One region of the Streptomyces sp. NPDC042638 genome, then DNA from elsewhere that is predicted to be linked to it. Evidence: predicted binding sites of a transcription regulator. Region 1 holds the regulator's gene; each other region holds the start of a gene.
The links. Region 1 encodes HrcA, which represses chaperone genes, less so after heat shock. Its sites were predicted from a motif close to TTNGCACTCNGNNNNNCNGAGTGCNAA; they were not measured.
Positions count from the first base shown of each region.

Region 2: a site for HrcA is predicted at 3,374-3,400, ahead of groL (chaperonin GroEL). Genes of this name have one in related genera too.
Region 3: a site for HrcA is predicted at 3,210-3,236, ahead of groES (co-chaperone GroES). Genes of this name have one in related genera too.

Region 1 covers NZ_JBEZBT010000003.1:297,468-303,125, reverse strand. The annotation lists gene AB0B40_RS04420 (nitronate monooxygenase) at 1-724, opposite strand, end outside; gene dnaJ (molecular chaperone DnaJ) at 825-1,961, opposite strand; gene hrcA (heat-inducible transcriptional repressor HrcA) at 1,962-2,978, opposite strand; gene AB0B40_RS04405 (MBL fold metallo-hydrolase) at 3,140-3,862, shown strand; gene AB0B40_RS04400 (DUF3097 domain-containing protein) at 3,931-4,734, shown strand; gene hemW (radical SAM family heme chaperone HemW) at 4,822-5,658, opposite strand, start outside.
Region 2 covers NZ_JBEZBT010000008.1:118,793-124,450, forward strand. The annotation lists gene AB0B40_RS09895 (glucosyl-3-phosphoglycerate synthase) at 1-701, opposite strand, end outside; SAM riboswitch class I at 831-995, shown strand; gene thrC (threonine synthase) at 1,013-2,299, shown strand; gene AB0B40_RS09905 (MoaD/ThiS family protein) at 2,296-2,571, shown strand; gene AB0B40_RS09910 (cold-shock protein) at 3,002-3,205, shown strand; gene groL (chaperonin GroEL) at 3,563-5,185, shown strand; gene AB0B40_RS09920 (DUF397 domain-containing protein) at 5,525-5,658, opposite strand, start outside.
Region 3 covers NZ_JBEZBT010000004.1:8,125-13,782, forward strand. The annotation lists gene AB0B40_RS04530 (SDR family oxidoreductase) at 1-149, shown strand, start outside; gene AB0B40_RS04535 (ester cyclase) at 227-934, shown strand; gene groL (chaperonin GroEL) at 1,009-2,637, opposite strand; gene groES (co-chaperone GroES) at 2,756-3,064, opposite strand; gene AB0B40_RS04550 (polysaccharide deacetylase family protein) at 3,311-4,129, opposite strand; gene AB0B40_RS04555 (polysaccharide deacetylase family protein) at 4,126-5,031, opposite strand; gene AB0B40_RS04560 (class I SAM-dependent methyltransferase) at 5,122-5,658, shown strand, end outside.

The DNA.
Region 1 (5,658 bases):
GGACGGCGGCGATCTGGCTGCCGCGCATGATGCCGCCGGCGGCGACGACCGGAATGCCCACGGCCTCCCGGATCTGCGTGACCAGCGACAGCAGCCCGATGCCGGAACCGTCGTTCTCCGGGAGGTCCCGGTGGGTGCCCTGGTGCCCGCCGGCCTCCACGCCCTGCGCGATGACCGCGTCCGCCCCGGCCCGCTCGACCGCGCGGGCCTCCTCCACGGTGGTGGCGGTGGCCAGGGTGAACGTCCCGGCCCGGCGCAGTCTGTCCAGCACCTCCCGGCTCGGAGCGCCGAAGTGGAAGGAGACCACCGGGACCGGGTTGTCGAGCAGGACGGCGAGCTTGGCGTCGTAGCCGTCGTCCCGGCCGCTGTCCGGGTCGCCCAGTTCGGTCTCGTACCAGGCGGCCTCGCCGGCCAGCTGGTGCGCGTACACCTCGACGGCACCGGCGTCCGGGGGCGCGGCGGCGGCCGCTGCGGTGGAGCCGGGGCCCGCACCGGGGTGCGGGGGCTGCGGCATGAAGACGTTCACGCCGAACGGACGGCTCGTGAGGGCCCTCAGCTGCTTGATCTCCTGGTACATCCCGTCGGCGGTCTTGAGTCCGGCGGCGAGGAACCCGAGGCCACCGGCCTCGGAGACGGCGGCGGCGAGCTGCGGGACGGAGACACCGCCCGCCATGGGGGCCTGCACGATCGGATGGTGAAAGAGACCGGTCAGCGCGGAGGACATGACGGCATGTTGTCACGTCCTCCGAACAAGTCCGAATCCGGCCGCCCCCCGGCATAGGACAGCGGCATACGGGGTGCCGAGGCACCCCGACCCGTCCGCGTCAGCGCCCGTTGAACGCGTCCTTCAGCCGCGAGAACAGCCCCTGCTGCCCCGGCTGGAACTGGCCCTGGGGCCGTTCCTCGCCGCGCAGCTTGGACAGCTCGCGCAGCAGACGCTCCTGCTCGGGGTCCAGCTTCGTCGGGGTGGTGACCTCGACGTGCACGATCAGGTCGCCCCGGCCGCCGCCGCGCAGGTGCGTGACACCCCGGCCGTGCAGCGGGATCGACTGGCCGGACTGGGTGCCGGGCCGGATGTCGACCTCCTCCATGCCGTCCAGGGTCTCCAGCGGCACCTTGGTGCCGAGGGCCGCCGCGGTCATCGGGATGGTGACCGTGCAGTGCAGGTCGTCGCCGCGCCGCTGGAAGGTGGAGTGGGGCAGCTCGTGGATCTCGACGTACAGGTCACCGGCCGGACCGCCGCCCGGGCCGACCTCGCCCTCACCGGCGAGCTGGATCCGCGTGCCGTTGTCGACACCGGCCGGGATCTTCACGGTGAGCGTGCGCCGCGAGCGGACGCGGCCGTCGCCGGCGCACTCCGGGCAGGGGGTCGGCACGACCGTGCCGAAGCCCTGGCACTGGGGGCAGGGCCGGGAGGTCATGACCTGGCCCAGGAAGGACCGGGTGACCTGCGAGACCTCGCCCCGGCCGCGGCACATGTCACACGTCTGGGCCGACGTGCCCGGCGCCGCGCCCTCGCCGTTGCAGGTGTTGCAGACGACGGCGGTGTCGACCTGGATGTCCTTGGTCGTGCCGAAGGCCGCCTCGTCCAGCTCGACCTCGATCCGGATCATCGCGTCCTGGCCGCGGCGGGTGCGCGAGCGCGGCCCGCGCTGCGACGCCGTGCCGAAGAACGCGTCCATGATGTCCGAGAAGTTGCCGAAGCCACCGGCGCCGAAGCCGCCCGCGCCCGCGCCGCCCGACTGGGAGAGCGGGTCGCCGCCGAGGTCGTAGACCTGCTTCTTCTGCGGGTCCGACAGCACCTCGTAAGCGGCGTTGATCTCCTTGAACCGCTCCTGGGTCTTCGGATCGGGGTTGACGTCCGGGTGCAGCTCGCGCGCGAGCCGACGGAACGCCTTCTTGATCTCATCCTGCGACGCGTCGCGGCGCACGCCGAGAACGGCGTAGTAGTCCGTGGCCACTTACGACTCCGCCAGGATCTGTCCGACGTACCGTGCCACTGCGCGTACCGCTCCCATCGTTCCCGGGTAGTCCATGCGGGTCGGTCCGACCACGCCGAGCTTGGCAACCGCCTCGCCGCCCGAACCGTAGCCGACCGACACGACGGACGTGGAGTTGAGTCCTTCATGGGCGTTCTCGTGGCCGATGCGCACGGTCACGCCCGGGTCCTTCGCCTCGCCGAGGAGCTTGAGGAGCACCACGTGCTCCTCGAGGGCCTCCAGGACGGGCCGGATCGTGAAGGGGAAATCGTGTCCGAAGCGGGTGAGATTGGCGGTGCCGCCGATCATCAGCCGCTCCTCGTTCTCCTCCACCAGTGTCTCCAGGAGGGTGGAGAGCACCGTGGAGACCGTACCGCGGTCCTCCGGCTCGAAGGCGTCCGGCAGGTCCTCGACCAGCTTCGGCACATCCGCGAACCGGCGGCCGGCGACCCGGCTGTTCAGCCGCGCCCGCAGATCCGCCAGCGCGCTCTCGCCGAACGGCGCCGGGCAGTCGACCATCCGCTGCTCGACCCGGCCGGTGTCCGTGATCAGCACGAGCATCACGCGCGCCGGAGCGAGCGAGAGCAGCTCCACGTGCCGGACGGTGGACCGGGTCAGCGACGGGTACTGCACGACGGCGACCTGCCGGGTCAGCTGCGCGAGCAGCCGCACCGTGCGGGCCACGACGTCGTCGAGGTCGACGGAGCCCTCCAGGAAGTTCTGGATCGCCCGCCGCTCGGGCGCGGTCATCGGCTTGACGCCCGCGAGCTTGTCCACGAACAGGCGGTAGCCCTTGTCGGTGGGGATGCGCCCCGCACTGGTGTGCGGCTGGGCGATGAACCCCTCGTCTTCCAGGGCCGCCATGTCGTTGCGGACGGTCGCCGGGGAGACGCCGAGGTTGTGCCGCTCGGTGAGCGCCTTGGAACCGACCGGCTCCTCGGTGCCCACGTAGTCCTGGACGATGGCGCGCAGAACCTGAAGCCTGCGTTCACTCAGCATCCGCGCACCTCCAGCACGTCGTCCCCTCGTCCCTGCGGGTCGTCCGCCTGGCACTCTTCCCACGTGAGTGCCAGCATTCCCCGGCCCAGTGTACGGCTGTCGGGTACACACTGGGCAAGGTCGGGGCCTCCGTACCGGGTCGTACCGCTAGCGTCGCCGGTATGACCGTGACTTGGGAAGAGCTGGGGTGGGAACGGCTGGCCGCCGGGGTGGGGCGGTGCCGGCTGCCGGGCTGGGACTGCACCGCCGGCCTGGTGGTGGGCGCGGGGACGGCCCTCATGGTGGACGCCGGGTCGAGCCTCGCCGAGGGGGCGCGGCTGCGGGCGCGGGCGCAGGAACTGGCCGGCGGCCGTGTGACCCATCTCGCTCTGACCCACCCCCACTTCGACCACGTCTTCGGGGCGTCCGCGTTCGCCGGCGCGGAGGTGTACGCGGGCGTGGGCGCCGACACCGTGTTCGCCCACGACCGCGAGGAGCTGCGCGGGGACGCGGTCCGCAACGGGCTCCCCGCGGCGGACGCGGACGAGGCGGTGGACGCGCTGGTCACACCCCGGCACCTGGTCTCCGGCGAGTGGACCCTCGACCTCGGCGACGGCCGGCAGGCGCTGCTGGCCAACGTGGGGCCCGGCCACACCGCGTACGATCTCGTGGTCCTCGTCCCCGGCTCACCCGAGGTCGTCTTCTGCGGTGACCTGGTGGAGGAGTCGGGCGAGCCCCAGGCAGGCCCGGACGCGGTCCCGTCCCGCTGGCCGGACGCGCTCGACCGGCTGCTGGCGCTCGGCGGCGAGGACGCGCTGTACGTGCCCGGTCACGGAGCGGTGGTCGACGCGGGCTTCGTACGGCGTCAACGCGACGCCCTGGCAACGCGTTTCGGCGTGATCTGAGCGGCTCCCGCCGGCCGTTCCCGGCGTGTCGTGCGCGCCGCCGTTCGGCTTTGCCTATCGTCATCCGAATGCGCCAGTACTCCGCCGACCTCACCCCGCCGTGGAAGAAGCCGAAGGCCGTGCCGGAGGTGGCGGCCGAGCCGGGCCTGGTGGTGGAGGAGCCCGGCACCGGGTTCTGCGGGGCGGTGATCCGCTGCGAGGCCGGCACGGTGACCCTGGAGGACCGCTTCGGCAAGCACCGCGTGTTCCCGCTGGAGCCGCGCGGGTTCCTGCTGGAGGGCAGGCCGGTGACGCTCGTACGGCCGTCGACGGGCCCCGTCCGCCCCACCCGTACGGCATCCGGTTCGGTCGCCGTCCCGGGCGCCCGCGCGCGCGTGGCCCGGGCCGGCCGCATCTACGTGGAGGGCCGGCACGACGCCGAGCTGGTCGAGAAGGTGTGGGGCGACGACCTGCGCGTCGAGGGCGTGGTCGTGGAGTACCTGGGGGGCGTGGACGACCTGCCGGCGATCGTCGGCGAGTTCGCCCCGGGCCCGGACGCCCGCCTGGGCGTCCTCGTGGACCACCTGGTCCCGGGCACGAAGGAATGGCGGATCGCGGAGTCGGTGACCAGCGACCACGCCCTGGTCGTCGGCCACCCGTACATCGACATCTGGGAGGCGGTGAAGCCGTCGGCCCTGGGCATCCGGGCCTGGCCGAAGGTCCCGCGGGGCCAGGACTGGAAGACGGGCGTGTGCCGGGCCCTGGGCTGGCCGGAGAACACGGGCGCCGTGTGGCAGGCGATCCTGGGCCGGGTGGGGTCGTACAAGGATCTCGAGCCGGAGCTGCTGGGACGGGTGGAGGAACTGATCGACTTCGTCACGGCACCGGCGTAGGCGTCGGTCCGCCCGGCGTTCACCGTGGGCAGGCGTCGGTCCGGCAAACGTTCACCGTGGGCAGGCGTCGGTCCGCCCGCGTGGGGGTCAGTCCACCAGGTCCCGCACCACCGCGTCCGCCAGCAGCCGTCCCCGCAGGGTCAGTACGGCCCGCCCCTCGTCGTACGGGCCGCCGTCCAGCAGCCCGTCCGCCAGCGCCCGGCGGGAGGCCGCGAGCCCCTCCTCCTTCAGGAGGGACAGCGGGACGCCCTCCCGCAGCCTCAGCTCCAGCAGGATCCGCTCCACCCGGCGGTCCTCCTGCGACAGCAGCTCCCGGCCCGCGCCCGGGGAGCGGCCGGCGGCGAGGGCCGCCGCGTACGCGCCCGGGTGCTTCACGTTCCACCAGCGCACCCCGCCCACGTGCGAGTGCGCCCCCGGTCCGGCGCCCCACCAGTCGGCGCCCCGCCAGTACAGCTCGTTGTGCAGGCAGCGGCCCGCCTCGGAGGCGGCCCAGTTGGAGACCTCGTACCAGTCGAAGCCCGCCCGGCCCAGTGCCTCCTCGGCGATCAGGTACCGGTCGGCGTGGACGTCGTCGTCGGTCATCGGGATCTCGCCCCGGCGGATCCGGCGGGCGAGCTGGGTGCCCTCCTCGACGATGAGCGCGTAGGCGCTGACGTGGTCGGGGCCGGCGCCGAGGGCGGCCTCCAGGGAGGCCCGCCAGTCGTCGTCGCTCTCCCCCGGCGTGCCGTAGATCAGATCCAGGTTGACGTGCTCGAAGCCCGCCGCCCGCGCCTCCGCCACGCACCGCTCGGGGCGGCCCGGCGTGTGCGTGCGGTCGAGGACCCTCAGCACGTGCTGCCTCGCGCTCTGCATGCCGAAGGAGATCCGGTTGAAGCCGCCCTCGCGGAGGGTGGCGAGGTAGGCGGGGTCCACCGACTCCGGGTT
Region 2 (5,658 bases), on a different contig from region 1:
AGCGCGTCCAGGCCCACCAGGTGCAGCGCGTCCACCAGCATGCCCAGCTCCACGCCGTAGCCGACCGGGAAGGGCAGCCGTTCCAGCAGGGAGCGGCGGGCCGCGTACTCACCGCCCAGCGGCTGCACGAAGCCGGCCAGCTGCGGCCAGTGCATGTTCAGCAGCGGGCGGGCCATCAGCTCGGTGACCCGGCCGCCCTGCCCGGCGGCGCCGCCGAGCGGGCGGTCGTACATCGCCTTGACCAGCTGCACGTCCGGTTCGGTGAGCAGCGGGCCGACGATGCCGAGGACGAAGTCGGAGGAGAACTCCCGCAGGTCGGCGTCGACGAAACACAGGATGTCACCGCCGGTCACCAGCAGGGAGCGCCACAGCACCTCACCCTTTCCGGGGACGGCCGGGAGGCGGGGGAGGATCTCGTCGCGGTGCACCACCCGCGCGCCCGCGCGCGCGGCGACCTCGGAGGTGCGGTCCGTGGAGCCGGAGTCGACGACCACGATCTCGTCGACGAGCGGGGTCTGCTCGACGAGATCGTGCCGGATGACGGTGACGATGTCGCCGACCGTCTCCTCCTCGTCGAGCGCGGGCAGGACGACACTGACCGTCCTCCCGGTGCGCTGCTTGGCGGCCAGGATCCGATGGAGCGGGCGGTCGGCCACGGACCAGGAGCGGGTGGCCAGCCAGTGCTCGACTTCTTCCAGCACGGTCTGCGGCTCCTCACGTTGTCTCGCGCTTCGGACGACTATCTCAACTGTCCTGGCCTTCGGTTACAGTCTTGAACAACGCCGATGACCATCGCATGTCGTGGGTCGCGCGCGTCCACAACCGAATACCGCTCATCCAGAGGGGCAGAGGGACACGGCCCGATGAAGCCCCGGCAACCCTCCAGCCGGTCTCGTAGATCAGCCCGATCGGGCTCGATCGTCTCCGCGAGGCTCCCGGCTAGGGAAGGTGCCAAATCCGTCTCACGGCGAGATGCGTCGTGAGGAAGATGAGGAGAAAGGGCCTCGCCTCCATGGCTGTGCAGACAGTTGCCACCACCAGCGACTCCACCACCGTAGACCTCGGTCCCGCCGCCGCCCTGAGCTGCCGCGAGTGCGGTCACCGGGTGCCGCTCGGGCCGGTCTTCGCCTGCGAGGAGTGTTTCGGCCCGCTGGAGATCGCCTACGACTTCTCCGCCTACGACACCGAGCAGCTGCGCCGCCGTATCGAGGCGGGCCCCGCGAACATCTGGCGGTACGCGCCCCTGCTGCCGGTCCCGGCGGACGTCGCGGAGAAGCCCAACATCAACCCGGGCTGGACCAAGCTCGTCAAGGCCGACAACCTCGCCCGCGAGCTGGGCGTGACCGGCGGCCTGTACGTGAAGGACGACTCCGGCAACCCCACGCACTCCTTCAAGGACCGCGTGGTCGCCCAGGCCCTGGAGGCCGCCCGCGCCTTCGGCTTCACCACGCTCTCCTGCTCCTCCACCGGCAACCTGGCCGGTGCCGTCGGCGCCGCCGCCGCCCGCGCCGGTTTCCGCTCCTGCGTGTTCATCCCGCACGACCTGGAGCAGGGCAAGGTCGTCATGGCCGCCGTCTACGGCGGTGAGCTGGTCGGCATCGAGGGCAACTACGACGACGTCAACCGCTTCTGCTCCGAACTCATCGGCGACCCGGCCGGTGAGGGCTGGGGCTTCGTCAACGTCAACCTGCGCCCGTACTACGCGGAGGGCTCCAAGACCCTCGCGTACGAGATCTGCGAGCAGCTCGGCTGGCGGCTGCCCGACCAGATCGTGATCCCGATCGCCTCCGGCTCCCAGCTCACCAAGATCGACAAGGGCCTGCAGGAGCTGATCAAGCTGGGTCTGGTCGAGGACAGGCCGTACCGGATCTTCGGCGCCCAGGCCGAGGGCTGCTCCCCGGTGTCGACCGCCTTCAAGGCCGGGCACGACGTGGTCCGCCCGCAGAAGCCGAACACCATCGCCAAGTCCCTGGCCATCGGCAACCCGGCCGACGGGCCCTACGTCCTGGACATCGCGCGCCGCACCGGCGGTGCCGTGGAGGACGTCACGGACGCGGAGGTCGTGGACGCCATCAAGCTGCTGGCCCGCACGGAGGGCATCTTCGCCGAGACGGCGGGCGGGGTGACCGTCGGCGTCACCCGCAAGCTGATCGAGGACGGGGTGCTGGACCCGGCGAAGACCACGGTCGTCCTGAACACCGGCGACGGCCTGAAGACCCTGGACGCGGTGGCCGGGACCGGCCTCACCGCCACCATCCGCCCGACCCTGGACTCCTTCCGAGAGGCTGGCCTCGCATGAGCGTGACCGTTCGCATCCCCACCATCCTGCGCACCTACACCGGCGGCCGGGCCGAGGTCGCCGCCGAGGGAACGACCCTCGCCCAGGTCATCGAGGACCTGGAGAAGAACCACACCGGGATCGCCGCCCGCGTCCTGGACGACCAGGGCAGGCTGCGCCGGTTCGTGAACGTGTACGTCAACGACGACGACGTCCGCTTCGAGCAGGGCCTTGAGACGGCGACGCCCGACGGCGCCGGTGTGTCGATCATCCCGGCGGTCGCCGGCGGCTGATTATTACCTTCGGTAACCCCGGTTACCGGCTGTACATCGAATTGCCCCCTCGGTGAGAGAAGCGGAGGGGGCAATTCTGCGTGATTGAGCGCGGTAGAGTTGGGGAACACGGTCGCGGCCTTCGGGTCGCGGGCTCTTGATTCATGCCGCGTGCCCGACAAGAAGTAGCCAAAGTGTGCGGGTCTTCTGCGGCTTTTGCGCCCTTTATGACACCCGACTTGCCCTGAATTCGGGTGAATCCTCCCCACATTCCGGACCGCTCGCGTCCAGAATTCTCGTCCGATTGACCTGTTGCAGACGGCAGTTGGGCAGATACATTCAGCCGCGGTCGACGCGTTCCGGCGCACGCCCCCGTCCAATGGGGGGCGAGGTCTGACCCGGATCCGCGAAGTGTGGATCTGTGCAAGGGCCAGTAATAGGGGAGTTAGGCATGGCTCAGGGCACCGTCAAGTGGTTCAACGCGGAGAAGGGGTACGGCTTCATCGCGGTCGACGGTGGTGCGGACGTCTTCGTCCATTACAGCGCCATTCAGATGGACGGCTACCGCACCCTGGAGGAGGGCCAGCGGGTGGAGTTCGAGATCTCGCAGGGCCAGAAGGGCCCGCAGGCCGACATGGTTCGCCTCAGCGCCTGAACGTTTCTTGTCCGAAGGGCCCGCACCTCGCAGAGGGTGCGGGCCCTTCGCCGTACCCGGGTCCGGTGTCGACGGGCGGGCGAGGGGCGGCCCCGCCCGCCCGCGCCCTCCCGTCACCCGACCGCCACCCGACCGTCACCCTTCGACGGGCCCGCTCAGCGAGCGCACCTTGCACTCGGGCATGCCGAGTGCTAATCATTGCGTTAGCACTCTGAAGGTGAGAGTGACAACGAAGGACCGGGTCGGTGAGGCCCGCAGGCCAGGTGGGGCAAGGAACCACGCGGCCGGCGAGCCGTCCGTCGCGGGCGCGGGCGCGGTCCGAAGGAATCACCCCCAGTCCTGGAGGGACCACTTCACATGGCCAAGATCATCGCGTTCGACGAGGAGGCGCGGCGCGGCCTCGAGCGCGGCATGAACCAGCTCGCGGACGCCGTGAAGGTGACGCTCGGCCCCAAGGGCCGCAACGTCGTCCTCGAGAAGAAGTGGGGCGCCCCCACGATCACCAACGATGGTGTCTCCATCGCCAAGGAGATCGAGCTCGAGGACCCGTACGAGAAGATCGGCGCCGAGCTGGTCAAGGAAGTCGCCAAGAAGACGGACGACGTCGCCGGCGACGGTACGACCACCGCGACCGTGCTCGCCCAGGCCCTGGTCAAGGAGGGCCTGCGCAACGTCGCCGCCGGTGCCAACCCCATGGCTCTGAAGCGCGGTATCGAGAAGGCCGTCGAGGCCGTCTCCGCCGCCCTGCTGGAGCAGGCGAAGGACGTCGAGACCAAGGAGCAGATCGCCTCCACCGCGTCCATCTCCGCCGCCGACACCCAGATCGGCGAGCTGATCGCCGAGGCCATGGACAAGGTCGGCAAGGAAGGCGTCATCACCGTCGAGGAGAGCAACACCTTCGGTCTCGAGCTGGAGCTCACCGAGGGCATGCGCTTCGACAAGGGCTACATCTCCGCCTACTTCGCGACCGACATGGAGCGCATGGAGGCGTCGCTCGAGGACCCCTACATCCTCATCGCGAACTCCAAGATCAGCTCCGTCAAGGATCTGCTCCCGCTGCTGGAGAAGGTCATGCAGTCGGGCAAGCCGCTGCTGATCATCGCCGAGGACGTCGAGGGCGAGGCCCTGTCGACCCTGGTCGTCAACAAGATCCGCGGCACCTTCAAGTCCGTCGCCGTCAAGGCCCCGGGCTTCGGCGACCGCCGCAAGGCCATGCTCGGCGACATCGCCATCCTCACGGGCGGCGAGGTCATCTCCGAGGAGGTCGGCCTCAAGCTGGAGAACGCGACCCTGGACCTCCTGGGCCGCGCCCGCAAGGTCGTCGTCACCAAGGACGAGACCACCATCGTGGACGGTGCCGGCTCCTCGGAGCAGGTGCAGGGCCGCGTGAACCAGATCCGCGCCGAGATCGAGAACAGCGACTCGGACTACGACCGCGAGAAGCTGCAGGAGCGCCTGGCGAAGCTCGCCGGCGGTGTCGCGGTCATCAAGGCCGGTGCCGCCACCGAGGTGGAGCTCAAGGAGCGCAAGCACCGCATCGAGGACGCCGTCCGCAACGCCAAGGCGGCCGTCGAGGAGGGCATCGTCGCCGGTGGTGGCGTGGCCCTGCTCCAGGCCTCCCAGGTCTTCGAGAAGCTGGAGCTCGAGGGTGACGAGGCGACCGGCGCCAACGCCGTGCGCATCGCGCTCGAGGCCCCGCTGAAGCAGATCGCCGTCAACGCCGGCCTCGAGGGCGGTGTCGTGGTGGAGAAGGTGCGCAACCTGACCCCGGGCCACGGCCTGAACGCCGCGACCGGCGAGTACGTCGACCTGGTCGCCGAGGGCATCATCGACCCGGCGAAGGTGACCCGCTCTGCCCTGCAGAACGCCGCCTCCATCGCCGCGCTGTTCCTCACCACCGAGGCCGTCATCGCCGACAAGCCGGAGAAGGCCGCCGCGCCGGCCGGCGGCGGCATGCCGGGCGGTGACATGGACTTCTGATCGACCTGACGGTTGATCGCCTGTCCTTCGGACCGAGGGCGGTGCTTCCAGCTTCTGGCTGGGGGTGCCGCCCTCGGGCGTTTCGTGGGCCTCAGCCGGCGTAGTCCTTGAGCTTCTCGGTGCCGAGGGTGATGCCCACCGGAGGCGGCAGCTCGACGATCGCCCCCCAGGGGTGGGTGGAGGCGCAGGTGTTGCTAGCACCTGGCGGGGGTTGTTCGTTATGCGGGCACGCTGGAGCCTGGTGACTGGGCGTGGCAAATCGCATGCGTGGAGTCAACTCGCTGGGTGGGAGGGTCGGTTGAGGCCCTCCACCCATTCCGTGCAAAGAGGGCTCGGAGCTCAAAGCTTGAGGTTCGTGACGAACGCCGACCAGGCCTCCGCCCGGAACACGAGCTTCGGGCCGAAAGGGTTCTTCGAGTCTCGGACGGGGACGAGGGCTGGGATGTCGTGGGTGACTTCGAGGCAGTCACTAC
Region 3 (5,658 bases), on a different contig from region 1:
CGGCGGCCCTGGCCGACCTCGCGCGCGGCAAGTCGCTGTCCGTCCCGGATCCGCGGTACAAGGTGCTGACGGGGCTGGCCAAGGTGACGCCGCGCGGGCTGCTGGGCGGGATCAGCTCCCGCACGGGGCGCAAGTACGGGCCGCGCTAGCTGAGGGGTGACGCCGCCGTCCCGGTGGGAAAATGGGCGGGACGGTTACCGGAACCAGGGGGCCGGAAGGCGGCGCCATGACCTTCGTACAGCTCATCGACTGCAGGACGAGCCGGCTGGACGAGATGAACCGGCTCATGGACGACTGGGTCCAGCAGACCAAGGGGACGCGCACGGCGACGCACGCGGTGGTCGGCACGGACCGCTCGGACGCGTCGCACGTCGTGGAAGTGGTGGAGTTCCCCTCGTACGAGGAGGCGATGCGGAACTCGAACCTCCCGGAGACGGACCGGATCTTCCGGGGGCTGCTCGCGCTGTGCGACGGGATGCCGACGTTCACCGACCTGGACGTCGTGCGCGACGAGCGCCTGTCCGAGCATGTCGTGCGCGGGTTCTTCGAGGCGCTCGGCACCGCGGGCGAGTTGCCTCCGCTGAACGATCTGCTCGACGAGGACATCCACAGCCATGACCCGATGACCCCGCAGGACACCATCGGGCTGGACCACGTCCGCGCCGAGTTCCGGATGTGGCGCGCCGCCTTCGACTTCGCGTTCACGGTCGAGGACGTGTTCGCCCAGGGCGACCGGGCCTGCGCGCGCTGGTCCTGGAAAGCCGCGCACAAGGATGACTTCCTGGGGATCCCGCCCACGGGCAGGCGGGTCACCATGACCGGGATGACGATGTTCCGGTTCGGCGCCGACGGCAAGATCGCCGAGCTGTGGTGGCAGCACGACCAGCTGGGGCTGATGCAGCAGCTCGGCGCGCTGGACGAGTTGGAGCGGTAGGCCGGGCGGGCGGACAGGGCGAAGGCCCGGCCCCCCTCGACGGGGTGCCGGGCCTTCACTCGCGGGCGGTCGCCTCAGTGGGCGTGGCCGTGGCTGTGACCGTGGCCGGCGGCCTCCGGCTCCTCTTCCTTCTTCTCGACGACCAGGGTCTCGGTCGTGAGCAGCAGGGCGGCGATGGAGGCGGCGTTCTCCAGGGCGGAGCGGGTGACCTTGACCGGGTCGATGACGCCGGCCTTCACCAGGTCGCCGTACTCGCCGGTGGCGGCGTTGTAGCCCTGCCCCTTGTCCAGGTCCTTGACCTTGGACACGATGACGTAGCCCTCCTGGCCGGCGTTCTCGCCGATCCAGCGCAGCGGCTCGACCACGGCGTTGCGGACCACGGCGACACCGGTGGCCTCGTCGCCGGTCTTGCCGAGGTTGCCCTCGAGGACCTTGGAGGCGTGGACCAGGGCGGAGCCACCACCGGAGACGATGCCCTCCTCGACCGCGGCGCGGGTCGCGGAGATGGCGTCCTCCAGACGGTGCTTCTTCTCCTTCAGCTCCACCTCGGTGGCGGCGCCGACCTTGATCACGCACACGCCGCCGGCCAGCTTCGCGAGGCGCTCCTGGAGCTTCTCGCGGTCCCAGTCGGAGTCGGTGTTCTCGATCTCGGCCTTGATCTGGGCGATGCGGCCCTGCACGTCCTCGGACTTGCCGCCGCCGTCGACGATCGTGGTGTCGTCCTTGGTGACGGTGACACGGCGGGCGGAGCCGAGCACGTCGAGACCGACCTGGTCGAGCTTGAGGCCGACCTCCTCGGAGATGACGGTGGCGCCGGTGAGGACGGCCATGTCCTGCAGCATCGCCTTGCGGCGGTCACCGAAGCCCGGGGCCTTCACCGCGACGGCGTTGAAGGTGCCGCGGATCTTGTTGACGACCAGGGTCGACAGGGCCTCGCCCTCGAGGTCCTCGGCGATGATCAGCAGCGGCTTGGAGGAGCCGGACTGGATGACCTTCTCCAGCAGCGGCAGCAGCTCGGCGATGGAGGAGATCTTGCCCTGGTTGATGAGGATGTACGGGTCCTCCAGGACGGCCTCCATGCGCTCCTGGTCCGTCACGAAGTACGGCGACAGGTAGCCCTTGTCGAAGGCCATGCCCTCGGTGAAGTCCAGCTCCAGACCGAAGGTGTTGGACTCCTCGACGGTGATGACACCGTCCTTGCCGACCTTGTCCATGGCCTCGGCGATCAGCTCGCCGACCTGCTGGTCCTGGGCGGACAGCGCGGCGACGGCGGCGATGTCGGACTTCTCGTCGATCGGACGGGCCGTGGCGAGCAGCTCCTCGGAGACGGCCTTGACGGCGGCGTCGATGCCCTTCTTCAGGGCGGCCGGGGAGGCGCCGGCGGCGACGTTCTTCAGGCCCTCGCGGACGAGCGCCTGGGCGAGGACCGTGGCGGTGGTGGTGCCGTCACCCGCGATGTCGTTGGTCTTGGTCGCCACCTCCTTGACCAGCTGCGCGCCGAGGTTCTCGTACGGGTCCTCGATCTCGACCTCGCGGGCGATCGTGACACCGTCGTTGGTGATGGTGGGGGCACCGAACTTCTTGTCGATGACGACGTTGCGACCCCTGGGGCCGATCGTCACCTTGACGGTGTCGGCAAGCTTGTTGACGCCGCGCTCAAGGGCGCGACGGGCGTCCTCGTCGAACTTCAGGATCTTCGCCATGGCAGCGGGAGCCCTCTCGGAAATCTGTGGGTGAAAAGCGCAGCGCCCCGGGCGCCCGGCTTCTTATCTGATGCGGGGGCCCGGGGCGCAGCTCAATGCAGAGAGTTGCTTGAGGTGATTACTTCTCGATGATCGCGAGCACGTCGCGAGCCGAGAGGACGAGGTACTCGTCGCCGTTGTACTTCACCTCGGTGCCGCCGTACTTGCTGTACAGGACGACGTCGCCGACCTTGACGTCGAGCGGCAGACGCTCGCCGTTCTCGAACCGGCCCGGGCCCACGGCGAGGACGGCGCCCTCCTGGGGCTTCTCCTTCGCGGTGTCCGGGATGACCAGGCCAGAGGCCGTGGTCTGCTCGGCGTCCAGCGGCTGGACCACGATGCGGTCCTCGAGCGGCTTGATGGCAACCTTGGAGCTGGCGGTCGTCACGATCCGACCTCCCCCTTCGGAGATCTCGGGGTTAACTGTCTGAGGTGGCGACCAGGTCGATCCGTCGTCGCGGGTGCCGGACCTGCCCGTCGCTTTTGTTGGCACTCTCACCTGCTGAGTGCCAGAGCCGAGACTATGACCGTGATTAGCACTCGGTCAAGCGGAGTGCCAATTGCGCGCGGCGCGTCGGCCGGGAGCCCGGCAGGCGGGCGTCCGGACGGGCCGGTTCCCGAACGGCCACGCCGGTCAGCTCAGGTAGTCCTCGAGCCGTCCCACCGTCAGCCCCCGCTCCTGCGCCTGCCTCAGCACCCGCACGGTGCGCTCCCGCAGGGAGAGCTCCCCCGACTCGTCGGGGCCCACCAGGACGATGTCACCGGGGCGGAGGTGGCAGGGGCCGTGCGTGCAGGCGAGGCCGGCCGGGGTGAGGGCGGCGCGCCACAGGACGAGCGCGGAGATGCCGCAGTCGGCGGCGGCGCGCAGGGTGGTGGGGTCGTAGGAGCCGTAGGGCGGGCGGAAGAGGCGGGGGCGGACGCCGAGGCGGGCGCGCAGGCGGTCCTGCTGACCGCAGATCTCGGCGCGCTGCTCGGCGTACGGCAGTCCGGCCGGGGCCCGGTGGTCGACGGTGTGGTTCTGGATGCCGGCGCCGAGCGCGCGCAGGCGGGCGAAGTGGCCGTAACCGGGGGCGGCGACGCTGTCGGTGAGGAACAGGGTGACCGGCAGCCGCAGTTCGCGGACCATCTCGACGAAGCGGGGGTCACGCTCGGCGCCGTCGTCGTACGTGAGGAAGACGACCGGGTCGCGGGTGGGGACGTGGTCGGCCACCGGGGGCAGGGCGTGCGGCCCCCGGTGCGCGGCGAGCGGCCGGACCGCGTGCACCGGGGAGCGGGCCAGCGGCCGGGCCAGGCCCCAGTGCCGGTAGGCGCGGCCGGCGGCGGGGTGGTGGTGCGGGTGTACCCCTTCGGCGGCCTTCTTGCCGAGGCGTTCGATGGGGTCGACGGACTGGGCGCAGCCCGTGAGGAGCAGGGCCGAGGCGAGGACCGCCACCGGGCCCCGCAGGCGCCTCACAGGTAGTCCTCCAGGCGGGCCACGGCGTAGCCCTCGCGCGTGACCTTGTTCAGGAAACGGCGCATGTCGTCCACCATCGTGCCGTTCCATTCGTCCCGGCCGCGGAAGTGGGTGAGGACGATGTCGCCGGGGTGCAGGCTGCGGTCCCAGTCGCGGTACTCCCAGTGGTCGACGAAGACCTCCTCGTCCCAGATCGGCGCGTACTTGATCCCGCACTCCTTGGCGGCGCGCAGGGTGTCGCCGTTGTAGTTGCCGTACGGCGGCCGGAACACGGTGGGCGCCCTGCCGAACTGCTTCTTCATGACGGTCTGCATGCCGCAGATCTCGTCCCGCTGCTCCTCGTAGGACAGGCCGGGCAGGTAGGGGTGGGTGAGGGTGTGGTTGTTCAGGGTCACGCCCTGGGCCTGCATCCTGCGGAAGTAGCCGTAGTCGTCCTTGACGAGGTAGTTGCTGAGGAAGGCGCTGTACGGCACCTTCAGCTCGCTCATCATCCGCAGGAACGCCGGGTCCTTGTCGGCGCCGTCGTCGATGGTGAGGAAGACGACCTTCTGCCGGGTGGGGACGGTGGTGAAGACGGGCGGGAGGTCTTCCTCCTCCTGGCCGTCCACCTCGAAACCGTCCCGGGGGGTGATGGTGGGCTTCCTCGCCGGCGGGGCCGGGGGCGTGAGCGGGACGTGGTCCAGGCCCCAGCGCCGGGCCGCGGCGACCAGGCGGGCGTGCTCGGCCGCCTGCCGGGCCCGCGGGTCCGGGGCGGCGGCGGGGCCGCCGTGACCGGTGGCCGGTGCGGGGTCGCCGGCGCAGCCGGACAGCAGGGCGGCGGCAGCCAGCGCGAGGGCCGTGGAGCACGTGGCCGCCCTCGCGACCCGCGCCCGATATTTGTCATTTTGTACTACTGCTCGCATGGTTCCGGATCTTCCCAGGCGCCGGCCCGCGGACCGGGCCGACACCGCCGCCGCAGGCGCACCATCCACCGACTGGCCCACAATGACCCGGTGAACGACCTCGCTCTGCTCCTCACCCCCGAAGGCCGCGCCCTCCTCGACGAGGTGCGCGACACCGAGCCCGCCCAGGAGCTGGCCGTGGCCACCCGGCTGCGCCGCGACCACCCGGCCGCCCTGGTCTCGGCCGCGCTCGGCCAGGCCCGGCTGCGGCAGCGGGCGGTGGCGAAGTTCGGGGCCGAGGACGCCGGGCGGATGTTCTTCACCCCGAACGGGGTCGAGCAGTCGACGCGCAGCAGCGTGGCGACGTACCGGGCCCGGCGGCTGAGGGAGCTGGGCGTGGCCTCCGTGGCCGACCTGTGCTGCGGCATCGGCGGGGACGCCGTCGCGCTGGCGCGGGCCGGGATCCGGGTGCTGGCCGTGGACCGGGACCCGCTGACCGCGGCGGCGGCCCGGGCGAACGCCGAGGCGCTGGGGCTGGCCGGCCTGATCGAGGTGCGGGAGGCCGACGTCACGGAGGTGGACACCGCCGGGTACGACGCGGTGTTCGTGGACCCGGCCCGGCGGGGCGGACGCGGGAGGGTGTTCGAC